DNA from 2 places in the Streptomyces sp. NPDC020379 genome. Region 2 is predicted to be linked to the other one. Evidence: riboswitches for the same ligand, from Rfam matches in the RefSeq annotation. Region 2 holds a riboswitch; the other holds the start of a gene.

Region 1 (6,542 bases), on a different contig from region 2:
CGCGGGGCGCGTGGACGCGGGCGGCAGCGCCAGCTCGCGGCGCAGCCCCTGCGCCGCGTCCAGGACGGTGTCGAGCAGCAGCCGCAGCCGCATGTCCTCCACGCTGCGGCCCTCGCGCACCGCCCGGCGGCTCGCCTCCAGCCCCGCCTCGGCCTCCGCGAGGCGCGCCTTGAGCCGCCGTGCCTCGCCCAGGGCGGCCGCCTTCTCGGCGGCCCCGGCGGCCCGTACGGCCTCCAGCTCGCCCTCCGCCTTGCGCAACGCCGCCTCGCCGCGCCGCACATCGCTCAGCGCGCTGCGCAGCTTGCGCTGCATCGCGTCGTTCTCCTTGCGGGCGGCGTCCAGCTCGGCGCGGATCCGGTCGGCCTCCGTACGCGCGTCGGCGCGGGCCTCGGCCAGCTCCTCGCGCAGCCGCCGCAGCTCGCGCTGGGCCTCCTCGCCGGCCCGCTCGGCGCTCGCCCGCTGGGCCTCCTCGCCGGCCGCGGTGACCAGCTTGACCCAGCCCGTGGGCCGCAGCACGAAGGCCATGGCCGCGACGTCCTCGGGGTCCGCCGCCGCGGGCGGCGCCCCGGAGTCGAGCGCCTCGGCCAGCTCGGAGCCCGTCTCCCGCAGCCGGGCGGAGATCCGCTGCCGGAAGGCGGCGTCGTTCTCCACGGCGGCGGCCATGGCGTTGCCCGCGAACTTGGCCCGGCGGCTGGGGGTGAAGCGGGCGTACTGCCGCAGCGCGGGCGGCAGTTCGGTGACCGTCAGACCGCCGAACGCCTCGGCGACCAGATTGACGACCCGCCGCCGCACGCCCTCGGGCAGGGGCCGGTCGAGCACCTCGGCGACGCCGTCGGCCCCACCGGTGTCATCCGGTTCACCGGCCGCGTCCGCGCCGCCTGTGTGCTCAACCACCGCTCACCGCTCCCGTTCTTCAGGCGCTCGCGCCCGGCCTGTCCACCAGCTCGATCTGGTCGACCGCGTTGCACCACCGGCAACGTACGGACTCGATCGTCTCACTGACCACGTCCCGCTCCTCCACCCGAGGCGCTCCGGCCAGGTCGAGGTGCACGTATTCCACAGCCTTGGTGGTCCGCGTGACATCGAATCGGGTCAGATTGCCGCACAGCGTGCAGCGCCAGCGCGTCCGGTCCGTCGGCTGGGGAACGCCCATGATTCGTCGTCCGTCCTCGTCAACTGCGTCGTGTCCGACAACGCCGTGGGGCCCGCATGGCGCCGTCACCGCCAGGGTGTTTCCCGTAACCCTACGGCCTGATGGTCATGCGGCGCGGAGCACAGCCGGGTCCGGGCCGTGCGGCCCCGGCCCGGCGAGGCACTCTGTGCGCATTGCTGCCCGTACGCCATGATCTGGCCATGCTCGGAAAGGCAGCGCGCCGGAGCCCACCGCCCCACCGCCGGACCAGACCTCTGGTCACATACGCCCTCATCGGCATCTGCTGCGCCGTCTTCCTGCTCGGCCCCGCCTCGGGCCTGACCGCTCCGCCGGGCGCCCATGGGGACGCCGCCGATCTGCTGGTCGCGCAGACCGCCTACTTCGAGCGCTGGGGCGTGGTGCCCGAGGAGCTCTGGCACGGCTCGCCGGGACGGCTGCTCACCCCGCTCACCGCTCTCTTCGTGCACGGCAACTGGCTGCATCTGCTGGGGAACATGCTCTTCCTCCATGTCTTCGGTGCCATGGCCGAGGAGCGGATGGGCCGGGCCTCCTTCGCCTTCTTCTACCTCGCCGCCGGGGTGCTGGCCCTGCTCGGCTACGCGGCCGTGCACGCCGACTCCGTCCAGACGCTGGTGGGGGCGTCCGGAGCGATCTCCGGGGTGCTCGGGGCGTTCCTCTGTCTCTTCCCCAGGGCCCGGGTCACCAGTCTCTTCCCGTTCCTCTTCTTCCTGCCGCTGCGCTTCCCCGCGTGGGCGGTGCTGCTCTTCTGGTTCGTCCTCCAGTGGCTGGCCGCCCGCACCGCGGGCGACCGGCCCGGGGTGGCCTACCTCGCCCATGTGCTGGGCTTCTCGCTGGGCTTCCTGTACGCGTGGGCCCGGTACAGGTGTGCGGCTAGAGTGAAGAGAGCGGCCGCGTCCGGCGACGGGCCGCGAGCCCCCGGGGACCCACCCCCCGGCCCCCGATAGGAGCCCAGCCGTGATCACCTCGATCGTGCTCATCAAGACCGACGTCGACCGGATTCCCGAGATCGCGGAGCAGATCGCCGCGCTGGAGGGCGTCAGCGAGGTCTATTCGGTGACCGGCGCGCAGGATCTGATCGCCATGGTGCGCGTGGCCCGCCACGACGACCTGGCGGACGTCATCCCGGGCCGCATCAGCAAGGTCCCGGGCGTCGCCTCCACGGAGACCCACATCGCCTTCCGCACGTACTCCCAGCACGACCTGGAGGCGGCGTTCGCGATCGGGCTGGAGGCGTAGCCCTGCGGCGGGGCTGTCGAGCGAGGGGCGGGCCCGCGATCGCGCCCCGCGAGTGGCGCGGGGAACCGCGGACCCGCCCCCGTGCGCGCGACCGTCACGCCGGTACGCAACGGCCGTTCTCCGTCCTGTAGGACCACCGCGCGCCCTCGCGCACCAGCTCCCCCACCGCCCGCACGAACCGCTCCACGTGCTCGTCCGGCGTCCCCGCCCCGAAGCTCACCCGCACCGCGTTGAGGGACTGCCCCTCCGGCGCGCCGCACTCGCCGGGCGCGTCCCCCGCGCCGCCGAGCAGCGTGCGCACCAGCGGGTGGGCGCAGAACAGCCCGTCGCGCACCCCGATGCCGTACTCCGCGGACAGCGCCGCCGCGAAGTGCGAGCTGTTCCAGCCGTCGACGACGAAGGAGAGGACGCCGACGCGCTGGACCTCCCCTTCGCCGTCGCCGAAGAGCGACAGCACGCGGACGCCCGGCACCTTGGCGAGGCCCTCGCGGACGGCCGCGACGAGCTGCCGCTCCCGCTCGACGAGCCGGTCGAAGCCCGCCTCGCGGAGCGCCTTGCAGGCCGACGCGATGGCGTAGGCACCGATGACGTTGGGCGAGCCGGCCTCGTGCCGGGCGACGGTGTCGTGCCACTCGACGTCCACGCCGCCCCCGGCGCCCCGCGTCACCGCGCGGCTGGCGCCGCCGCCCGCGAGGTACGGCTCCGCGTCCCGCAGCCAGTCCGGCCGTCCGGCCAGCACCCCGGCGCCGAACGGCGCGTACAGCTTGTGCCCGGAGAAGGCGATCCAGTCGGCGTCCAGCTCCGTGAGGTCCACCGGGTGGTGCGGCACCAGTTGCGCCGCGTCCACGACGATCCGGGCACCGTGCGCGTGGGCGGCGGCCGTCAACTCCCGTACGGGCCACAGCTCGCCGGTCACGTTCGACGCGCCCGTCACGCAGACCAGAGCGGGGCCGTAGGGCTCGCGGTCCGCGAGGGCGCGCTCCAGGATCTCGACCGCCTGGCGCGGGCAGCGGGGCGCGTCGAGGTAGGTGACGGTGACGTCCGCGCGCCGCTCCCAGGGCAGCAGGGCGGCGTGGTGCTCGGACTCGAAGACGAACACCCGGGTGCCCCGCGGGAGCACGGTCGCGAGGAGGTTGAGCGAGTCGGTGGTCGAGCGGGTGAAGACGACCTGGTCACCGGCGCGGCAGCCGAGGAACGCGGCGATCTCCGCCCGGCTGTTCTCGAAGAGGTCGGTCGACAGCTGCGAGAGATAGCCCGCCCCGCGGTGCACGCTGCCGTAGTACGGGGCGTACGCCGCGACGTCGTCCCACACCCGCTGGAGCGCCGGGGCGCTCGCCGCGTAGTCCAGGGCCGCGTAGGTCACCTCGCCTCCGGTGACGAGCGGGACGCGGACGTCGTGGCCGAGGACGGGCAGGAGGGCGGTGCCGACGGCGGGCTCGACGGTGACAGGGCATGCGGACATGGCGAATTCTCCCGGGTACAAGGCGGAATGGCGGTGTACACGCACCCGCGAGAGACCTCTGCGGTGTGCGGAAAGGGCGACCCGGCGCACGGCGGTGCCGTGGCGGGGCGCGGGGGAAACGGGCCTTCGGCCCTATCGCATTCGCTGAATCATGGAGGATCTCCCTCGACAACCAGGATCCCTGGCGAGGGATCCGCGCTTGCCGCAGACCTCATTGCCTGCGACCTGGTCATCACCCGGGGCACCCCGCCACGGAAGGAGGGTTGCCGGACAGCGGGCCGGGGCCGTGTCGCTGTCACTCGTGACCTGGCGGCGAGTATGGCACAACTGATCGTCGGGCGGAAAGGGCGTCCGCATCACGGACACCGGCCCCACCGCCCGCGGACGGCCGAACTCCGGTCCGGGGCACGGGATCACCGCGCCCCGGACCAAAGGCGCGCTACGCGTTGCTCGCGGCCACCCAGCGGTCCAGGGCCCGCTTCGCCGCCCCGGAGTCGACCGACTCGGCGGCGCGGGCGATGCCGGCCGCGATCTGCTCGGTGAGCGGCGCGTCCGTCGGGTCCAGCGCCACCAGCGCCGCGGCCGCGTTCAGCAGCACCGCGTCCCGGGCGGGGCCGGTCTCGCCGGCCAGCAGACGGCGGGCGACATCGGCGTTGTACGACGCGTCGGCGCCCTTGAGCGCCTCGACGGGAACCAGCGGGATGCCCACGTCCCGCGGGTCGAAGGGCTGTTCCCGGACCTGGCCGTCGCGGACGACCCAGACCCGTGAGGTCGCGGTCGTGGTCAGCTCGTCCAGCCCGTCGTCCCCGCGGAAGACCAGCGCCGAGGAGCCGCGCTCGGCGAGCACGCCGGCGAGGATCGGGGCCATGCGGGCGTCGGCGACACCGGTCGCCTGGGCGCGCACCTGCGCGGGGTTGGTGAGCGGTCCCAGCACGTTGAAGGTGGTGCGGATGCCCAACTCGCGCCGCGCGGCCGCCACATAGCGCAGCGAGGGGTGGAACTTCACCGCGAAGCAGAAGGTGATGCCCGCCTCCTCGGCGACCTCCACCACCCGCCGCGGCGTCAGGTCCAGATTGACGCCCAGCTTCTCCAGGACGTCCGAGGCACCGCTGGAGGAGGACGCCGCGCGGTTGCCGTGCTTGACGACCTTCACGCCCGTGCCGGCGACGACGATCGAGGCCATGGTCGAGATGTTGACGGTCTTGGCGCCGTCGCCGCCGGTCCCCACGATGTCCACGCTCGGGCCGGGCACGTCGATGAGATTGGCGTGCGAGTACATCGCGCGCACCAGACCGGAGATCTCGGCGACGGTCTCGCCCTTGGCCCGCAACGCGACCGCGAACCCGGCGATCTGGGCGTCGGTGGCCATCCCGCGCATGATCCGGTCCATGGCCCAGGCGGTGTCGTCCGCGCCGAGGTCCGACCCGCTCAGCAGGGTGTTCAGCAGACCCGGCCAGGAGGGTGCCACCGCGCTGTCGCCGCCTGCCGGGGTCACAACGTTCATGGTCCACACTCCTGGTGGTCGGTCGGAGAGCCGCGGCCGTCCGGGGCTCTGCCCGCCCAGCCTATCCAGGCCCGGGAACAGCGAAGAGCCCCGTCCACGCGCTGGACGGGGCTCTTGCTGTGGCGATCAGCGATCACTGACCGGCCGGGGCCGGTGCGAGGCGGATCAGTGGTGGCCGTGGCCGCTGGTGATCTCCTGGAACTCCTCCGCGGTCGCCTTGGGAATGTGCGTCCCCTCGCCGTAGAAGCCCTTGGAGAGCTTCACACGGAGCTTCTGCGTGGCGCCGGCCTTGCGCTCGACACCGTTCTCGTCGACCTCGGGCGTGAGCTCGAGCGGCTTGGGCTGCTCGTGCGCCGTGAGGGTGTGCAGCTGCTCCTGCGAGAGCGGCTCGTGGACCTCGACGAACTCACCGTGCGGCAGGCGCTTGATGATGCCCGACTCGCGGCCGTGCAGCACCTTGTCCCTGTCGCGGCGCTGGAGGCCCATGCACATCCGGCGGGTGGCGATGAAGGCCAGGACCGGAAGGACGAAGAAGCCGATGCGGACGAACCAGGTGATGGCGTTGATCGAGAGGTGGAAGTGGGTGGCCCACAGGTCGTTTCCACCGCCGATGAGCATCACGAAGTACGCGGTGATCCACGCGACACCGAACGCGGTGCGCGTCGGGGCGTTGCGCGGACGGTCCAGCAGGTGGTGCTCACGCTTGTCGCCGGTGACCCAGGACTCGATGAACGGGTAGACGGCGATGGCACCCAGGACCACGGGGAAGACCATCATCGGGATGAACACACCCAGGACGAGCGTGTGACCCCAGAAGTTGATCTCCCAGCCCGGCATGACACGGATCAGACCCTCGGCGAACCCCATGTACCAGTCGGGCTGGGCGCCGGTGGACACCTGGTCCGGCCGGTACGGGCCGATGGCCCAGATCGGGTTGATCGAGGCGAGCGCGGCGATGGCCGCGATCACACCGAAGACCAGGAAGAAGAAGCCTCCGGCCTTGGCCATGTAGACCGGCATCAGCGGCAGGCCGACGACGTTCTTGTTCGTCCGGCCGGGGCCGGGGAACTGCGTGTGCTTGTGGTACGCCACAAGGATTATGTGGGCCACGACCAGGCCGAGCATGATGCCCGGCAGCAGCAGGACGTGGATCGAGAAGAACCGCG
Region 2 (6,542 bases):
ACTTCTTCTCGAGGACGACGTTGCGGCCCTTGGGGCCGAGGGTGACCTTGACGGCGTCGGCGAGCTGGTTCATCCCGCGCTCGAGACCGCGCCGTGCCTCCTCGTCGAACGCGATGATCTTGGCCATGTGAAGTGGTCCTCCCAGGACGGGGTGGATTTCTCCGGACCGCGCTGGCGCCCGCGACGGACGGCTCACCGGCCTGGCGGTTCCTTGCCCCACCCGGCTGATGGACCTCACCGACGGTCCAAATCTGTCACTCTCACTCGGAGAGTGCTAACGCCAATGATTAGCACTCGACCCCCCAGAGTGCAAGCGATCCGTTCATGAGCGCACCGTTAGTGGCACCGGGGGCACCCCCGGACGAAGTCTGGGGGCGCAAGCGATCCGTTCATGAGCGCACCGTTAGTGGCACCGGGGGCACCCCCGGACGAAGCCCGGGGGCGCGAGCGCCTCCACAGAAGGGCGCCCCTACGGCGTGACTTCCGGGTACACACGGAACGCGCGCGTACGCGCACACATACGCGCGCGAGGGCACACGAAGGGCCCGTACCCCGGTGCGCGGGTACGGGCCCCTCGGCGAGCTGAGTGAGCCGGTGGTCGATGCGCCGAGATCAGACGGCGAGCTTGACCATGTCCGCCTGCGGCCCCTTCTGGCCCTGCGAGATCTCGAACTCCACTCGCTGACCCTCCTCGAGGGTGCGGTAGCCGTCCATCTGGATCGCGCTGTAGTGGACGAATACATCCGCACCACCGTCGACCGCGATGAAGCCGTACCCCTTCTCCGCGTTGAACCACTTGACGGTGCCCTGAGCCATGCCTAACTCCCCTATTACTGGCCCTTGCGCAGGACCGCACTTCGCGGACCCGGGTCAGACCTCACCTCCGGAACTTCTCCCCAGCCGGTGGCAGGGGAAATCCCGGTGGTGTGCGCCGGAACGCGTCGACCGCGGCTGAATGTATCTGCACGGATGCCGTCTGCAACAGGTCACTCGGACGAGAATTCCCGGCGCGGCTGATTGCCGAAATGCGGCGAACTCCGGTGGATCCAGGGCAAGTCGGGCCGGGCATAGCGCAAGCAACCCGACAATTCGCGCACACAGTTCGCGCACAACTTGACGGGTTCTCATATGCGTTCGGCACTGACGCCGGAGGGGGATCGCCCCAACTGTATCGCGCTCAACAGACGGAATCGCCCCGTCCGTTTCACGGCCGGGGCGATTCAGGGGACCTTTCGCAGGAAGCTTGCGTAAAGCTCAGCCGCCGGCGACGGCGGGGATGATCGACACCCCGGCGCCGTCGGGCGTGGGCGTCGAAAGCCCCTGCTCGAAGCGCACGTCGTCGTCATTGACATACACGTTCACGAACCGGCGCAGCTTCCCCGCGTCGTCGAGGACGCGGGCGGCGATGCCGGGGTGGTTCTTCTCCAGATCGCCGATCACCTCGGCGAGCGTCGCCCCCTCGGCCGGGACTTCGGCGACACCGCCGGTGTAGGTGCGGAGGATGGTGGGGATGCGAACGGAGATGCTCATGGGGGTCCTGCCTTTCCGGTATTCCGGTGTCCGGTGAATGGTCGGGTGGGGACATCAGCCGGTGGCGAGCCCGGCGGTGCGGAACGCCTCCAGGGACGGCCGGATGGTCGCGGACGGCCCGGCCGCCACGGCGTCCAGCGTCTTGAGCCCGTCGCCGGTGTTGAGCACGACCGTCGTCAGCGCGGGGTCGAGCACCCCGCGCTCGATGAGCTTGCGGGTGACGCCCACCGTCACCCCGCCCGCGGTCTCCGCGAAGATCCCCTCCGTCCGGGCCAGCAGCCGGATCGCGTCGACGATCTCCGCGTCGTCCACGTCCTCCACGGCACCGCCCGTCCGCCGGGCGATGTCGAGCACATACGGCCCGTCGGCGGGGTTGCCGATGGCGAGGGACTTCGCGATCGTGTCCGGCTTCACCGGCCGCACCACGTCGTGGCCGTCCTTGAACGCGCGGGAGACCGGCGAGCAGCCCGCCGCCTGCGCGCCGAAGATCCGGTACGGCCGGTCCTCGACCAGGCCCAGCGCGATCAGCTCCTTCAGCCCCTTGTCGATCTTCGTGAGCTGGGAGCCGGAGGCGATGGGGATCACGATCTGGTCCGGCAGGCGCCAGCCCAGCTGCTCGCAGATCTCGTACGCGAGGGTCTTGGAGCCCTCGCCGTAGTACGGGCGGAGGTTGACGTTGACAAAGCCCCAGCCCTCGCCGAGCGGGTCGCCGATCAGCTCGGAGCAGAAGCGGTTCACGTCGTCGTAGGTGCCCTCGATGCCCACCAGGTCGCCGCCGTAGACCGCGGCCATGACGACCTTGCCGGCCTCCAGGTCGTGCGGGATGAAGACACAGGACTTGAAACCCGCGCGGGCCGCGGCGGCACCGACCGCGCCGGCGAGGTTGCCGGTCGAGGAGCAGGAGAGCGTGGTGAAGCCGAAGGCGCGCGCCGCCTCGACCGCGATGGCGACGACGCGGTCCTTGAAGGAGTGCGTGGGGTTGCCGGAGTCGTCCTTGACGTACAGCCCGCCGGTGACGCCCAGCTCGCGGGCGAGGTTGTCGGCCTTGACGAGCTTGGTGAAGCCGGGGTTGAGGCTGGGCTTCTCCGCCACGTTCTCGGGTACGGGCAGCAGCGGGGCGTAGCGCCAGATGTTGTCGGGACCGGCCTCGATGCGGCGGCGCAGGGCCTCGGGATCGCCGGTGGGGAGGTCGTACGCGACTTCGAGCGGGCCGAAACAGGCGGCGCAGGCGAAGATGGGACCGAGGTCGAACCGCTCCCCGCACTCACGGCACGAGAGGGCGACGGCGGGACCGAGCGCGACAGAAGTGGTTGAGCTTTCGACAGACTGCACAGCCATGGAGGCGAGGCCCTTTCTCCTCATCTTCCTCGCGGCGAACCTCGCCACGAGACGGAATTGGCACCTTCCCCACCGGGAGCCTCGCGCTTGCGAGACCGGCGGGAGGGTTGCCGGGGCTTCAACGGGCCGTGTCCCTCTGCCCCTCTGGATGAGCGGTATGGCACTGGGCACTGCCCAGGCGTTTGTGCGCGCGGTGACCCCGACATACGACGGCGTTCCGCGTTGTTCAGACTGTAACCGAAGGCACGGACACCCGAGCAGGTCGTCCGTTCCGCGAGATGCGTCACAGGACAACACCGGAGCGAAGGAGTCGTTCACGTGCTGGAAGAGGTGGAGCGCTGGCTGGGCCGGCGGTCCTGGTCCGTCGGAGACCGTCCGCTCGACCAGCTGCTCGCGGCCAAACGGGAGAAGGGCACCACCATCAGCGTGGTGCTCCCCGCGCTGGACGAGGAGGCGACCGTCGGCGACATCGTCGCCACGATCCGGCGCGAACTGATGACGGACGCGGTGCCGCTGGTCGACGAGCTGGTGGTGCTCGACTCCGGCTCCACCGACCGCACGGCCGAGGTCGCCGCCGCGGCCGGCGCGCGCGTGGTGCACCGCGACTCGGTGCTCCCGCGACTGCCCGCCCTGCCCGGCAAGGGCGAGGTGCTGTGGCGGTCGCTGCTGGTGACGCGCGGGGACGTGGTCTGCTTCGTCGACGCCGATCTGCGCGACTTCTCCGCGGACTTCGTCTCCGGCACCGTCGGCCCGCTGCTGACCGACCCGGGCATCGCGTTCGTGAAGGCGATGTACGACCGCCCGCTCGGCGAAGTGGCCGGGCAGGGCGGCCGGGTGACCGAGCTGGTGGCCCGACCCCTGCTCAACCTGCACTGGCCGCAGCTGGCGGGCTTCGTCCAGCCCCTGGGCGGCGAGTACGCGGCCCGCCGCTCGCTCCTGGAACGCCTGCCGTTCCCCGTGGGCTACGGCGTGGAACTGGGCCTCCTGGTCGACGCCCTCCACACCGTCGGCCTGGACGCCCTGGCCCAGGTCGACGTGGGCGTCCGCGTCCACCGCCACCAGGACGGCCGCGCGCTGGGCCGGATGGCCGCGGCCATCTACCGCACGGCACAGCTGCGCCTGGCCCGCGGCCACCTGGTGCGGCCGTCCCTGACCCAGTTCGAGCGTACGTCCGAGGGATTCGTCCCTCGGACGTACGCGGTGGACACGGAGGAGCGGCCGCCGATGCGGGAAATCCCGGAATACGCGGCACGGGACGCGGCGTAGGGGGCCTTTTTCCCAGCCCCGCCCCTTCCCGGCTGCGTCTGATGTGCGGGGAGGGGCGGGGCTGGGGAACAAGCCCGCCGCAGGCGCCAGCCCGTCCGCACCCGCACCCCGGCCCCGACAAACGTTTGAACGACCGGCGGCCAGGCAAGGCTGGCCACATGGTCGTTGAGCACATGCAACCGCACACGCACACCGCACAGATCGTCGTCGCCTCCAACCGCGGCCCGGTCTCGTACAAGCTGGTCGACGGCGAGCTGACCGCCGGCCGGGGCGGTGGCGGCCTCGTCTCGGGGCTCAGCGCCATAGACCGCGACGCCGGCGCCGTGTGGGTGTGCGCGGCCATGGGCGAGGGCGACCGCGAGGCGGCGCGGCGCGCGGGCCGCAGGCTCGACACCGAGGACACCGGCGGCCACCGGGTGCGCATGCTGGACGTCGACCCGGACACCTTCGCCGCCGCCTACAACGGCATCGCCAACTCCGTGCTGTGGTTCGTCCACCACATGCTCTACGAGACGCCCCTGGCACCCGTCTTCGACGCGGACTTCCGGCGGCAGTGGGCGGCGTACGAGGCGTACAACGCGGCCTTCGCGGACGCCCTCGCCGAGGAGGCCGCGCAGGGAGCCGCCGTGCTCGTGCAGGACTACCACCTCACGCTGGTGCCGGGTCTGCTCCGGGAGCGCCGTCCCGACCTGCGGATCGGCCACTTCTCGCACACCCCCTGGGCCCCGCCGGACTACTACCGGCTGCTGCCGGACGACATCGCCGAGCGGGTGCTGCGCGGCATCCTCGGCGGGGACCGCGCGGCCTTCCTGACCGAGCGCTGGGCGGACGCGTTCGCCGACTGCTGCGAGAAGGTCCTGGGGGCTGAGGTCGTCCGCGGCACGGGCGGGACGGCGGTGCTCTTCGAGGGCCGGACGACCCGGCTCGGCGTGCACGGCCTCGGCGCCGACGCGGACTTCCTGCGGGAGCGCGCGCACCGCGCGGACGTCGAGGAGCGGATGGCCGCGCTCCGCGCACAGCTCGGCCCGGACCGCAAGGCGATCGTGCGCGTCGACCGCACCGAGCTGTCCAAGAACATCGTGCGCGGCCTCCACGCCTACCGCCGGCTGCTGGAGGACCACCCGCAGTGGCGGGGCAAGGTGGTGCACATCGCCTTCGCGTACCCCTCCCGGCAGGATCTGAAGGTCTACCGCGCGTACACGGCGGAGGTCGAGCGGGTCGCCCGGGAGATCAACGCGACCTTCGGCACCGCGGCTTGGGAACCGGTCTCCCTGCACGTCAAGGACGACTTCGCCCGCTCGCTCGCCGCCTACCGCCTGGCGGACGTCGCGCTCGTCAACCCCATCCGCGACGGCATGAACCTGGTCGCCAAGGAGGTCCCCGTCGTCTCCGACCACGGCTGCGCTCTCGTCCTCTCCCGGGAGGCGGGGGCGGTGGCGGAGCTGGGGGACGACGCGCTCGTGGTCAACCCGTACGACGTGGAGGCCACGGCGTCGGCTCTGCACACGGCTCTCCTGATGGACCCGTCGGAACGGGCGTCGCGCACGAAGCGGCTTGCCGCCGCGGCGGTGGCGCTCCCTCCGGCACGCTGGTTCCTGGACCAGCTGGCCGCGCTGTAGTCGCCTGGGCTACGGGCCCCGGACCCCCGCAACACGCTTCGCGCGTTGTCCTCGAACTCCCCCAGCCACCTCCCCAGAGGTGCCCCCACGGGCTGAATGTGCCGGCTACGGTCTGCGAAATCCAGCCCGTTGGGGGCTCCCCCAGACGGAGTCCGGGGGAGGCAACGGACCGGTAGCCGGGGGGGCTGGGGCGCGCCCCCACGCGGCGGAGCCGCACATCAGATGCACGCGGGAAGGGGCGGTAGGGGAAAAAGCCCGCTGCGGGCGCCGGCCGCCCCGCACCCACCCCCCGCGCACACCCCGGAGCAAACACCCGGCCAGCCTTCGGCAAAGTGCTTCGGGCCGCCGCCTGCCCCGCCCCGCCCCCGGGTAACCATGAGGCCATGCAGATCGCCCCACCCCGAGCCGCCACCGCCCTCGCGGCCGTCGCCCTCGTCGCAGCCGCACTGACCACCGGCTGCTCCTCCGACTCCGGGAGCAAGAGCTCCGACGACACCAAGAACGCCAAGTCCGGCGCCTCCCCCTCCACTTCGGCCACAGGGTCGTCCGCGCCCGCCGCGGGAGACGGCGCCATACCCGTGGGCCCGGGCCCCCAGCCCGCGTACACCGTGCAGAAGCAGCCCGCGGAGGGCAGCTGTCACTACCAGTACACCTCGGCCAAGGAGCCCCTGCCCGACCCCAAGTGCACGCCCGGAGCGACGAATCCGAAGGTCACGCAGGCGACAGTGAAGACGACGATCTGCCGCAGCGGCTACACCAAGGACATCCGGCCGCCGGTCGGCATCACCA

What was found. A riboswitch is a leader RNA that binds a small molecule or an ion and turns the genes downstream of it on or off. The one in region 2 is predicted to bind S-adenosylmethionine.
Region 1: another riboswitch for S-adenosylmethionine. It lies ahead of ACH427_RS01465 (aminotransferase class V-fold PLP-dependent enzyme); the one in region 2 lies ahead of thrC (threonine synthase).

What each region holds. Positions count from the first base shown of each region.
Region 1 is NZ_JBIRVR010000001.1:311,638-318,179, forward strand. It holds gene ACH427_RS01445 (NYN domain-containing protein) at 1-894, opposite strand, end outside; gene ACH427_RS01450 (hypothetical protein) at 914-1,153, opposite strand; gene ACH427_RS01455 (rhomboid family intramembrane serine protease) at 1,354-2,118, shown strand; gene ACH427_RS01460 (Lrp/AsnC family transcriptional regulator) at 2,129-2,410, shown strand; gene ACH427_RS01465 (aminotransferase class V-fold PLP-dependent enzyme) at 2,505-3,872, opposite strand; SAM riboswitch class IV at 4,063-4,179, opposite strand; gene trpD (anthranilate phosphoribosyltransferase) at 4,312-5,376, opposite strand; gene ACH427_RS01475 (cytochrome b N-terminal domain-containing protein) at 5,542-6,542, opposite strand, start outside.
Region 2 is NZ_JBIRVR010000003.1:245,160-251,701, forward strand. It holds gene groL (chaperonin GroEL) at 1-127, opposite strand, end outside; gene ACH427_RS05895 (cold-shock protein) at 613-816, opposite strand; gene ACH427_RS05900 (MoaD/ThiS family protein) at 1,255-1,530, opposite strand; gene thrC (threonine synthase) at 1,585-2,868, opposite strand; SAM riboswitch class I at 2,886-3,023, opposite strand; gene ACH427_RS05910 (glucosyl-3-phosphoglycerate synthase) at 3,187-4,134, shown strand; gene ACH427_RS05915 (trehalose-6-phosphate synthase) at 4,293-5,753, shown strand; gene ACH427_RS05920 (hypothetical protein) at 6,137-6,542, shown strand, end outside.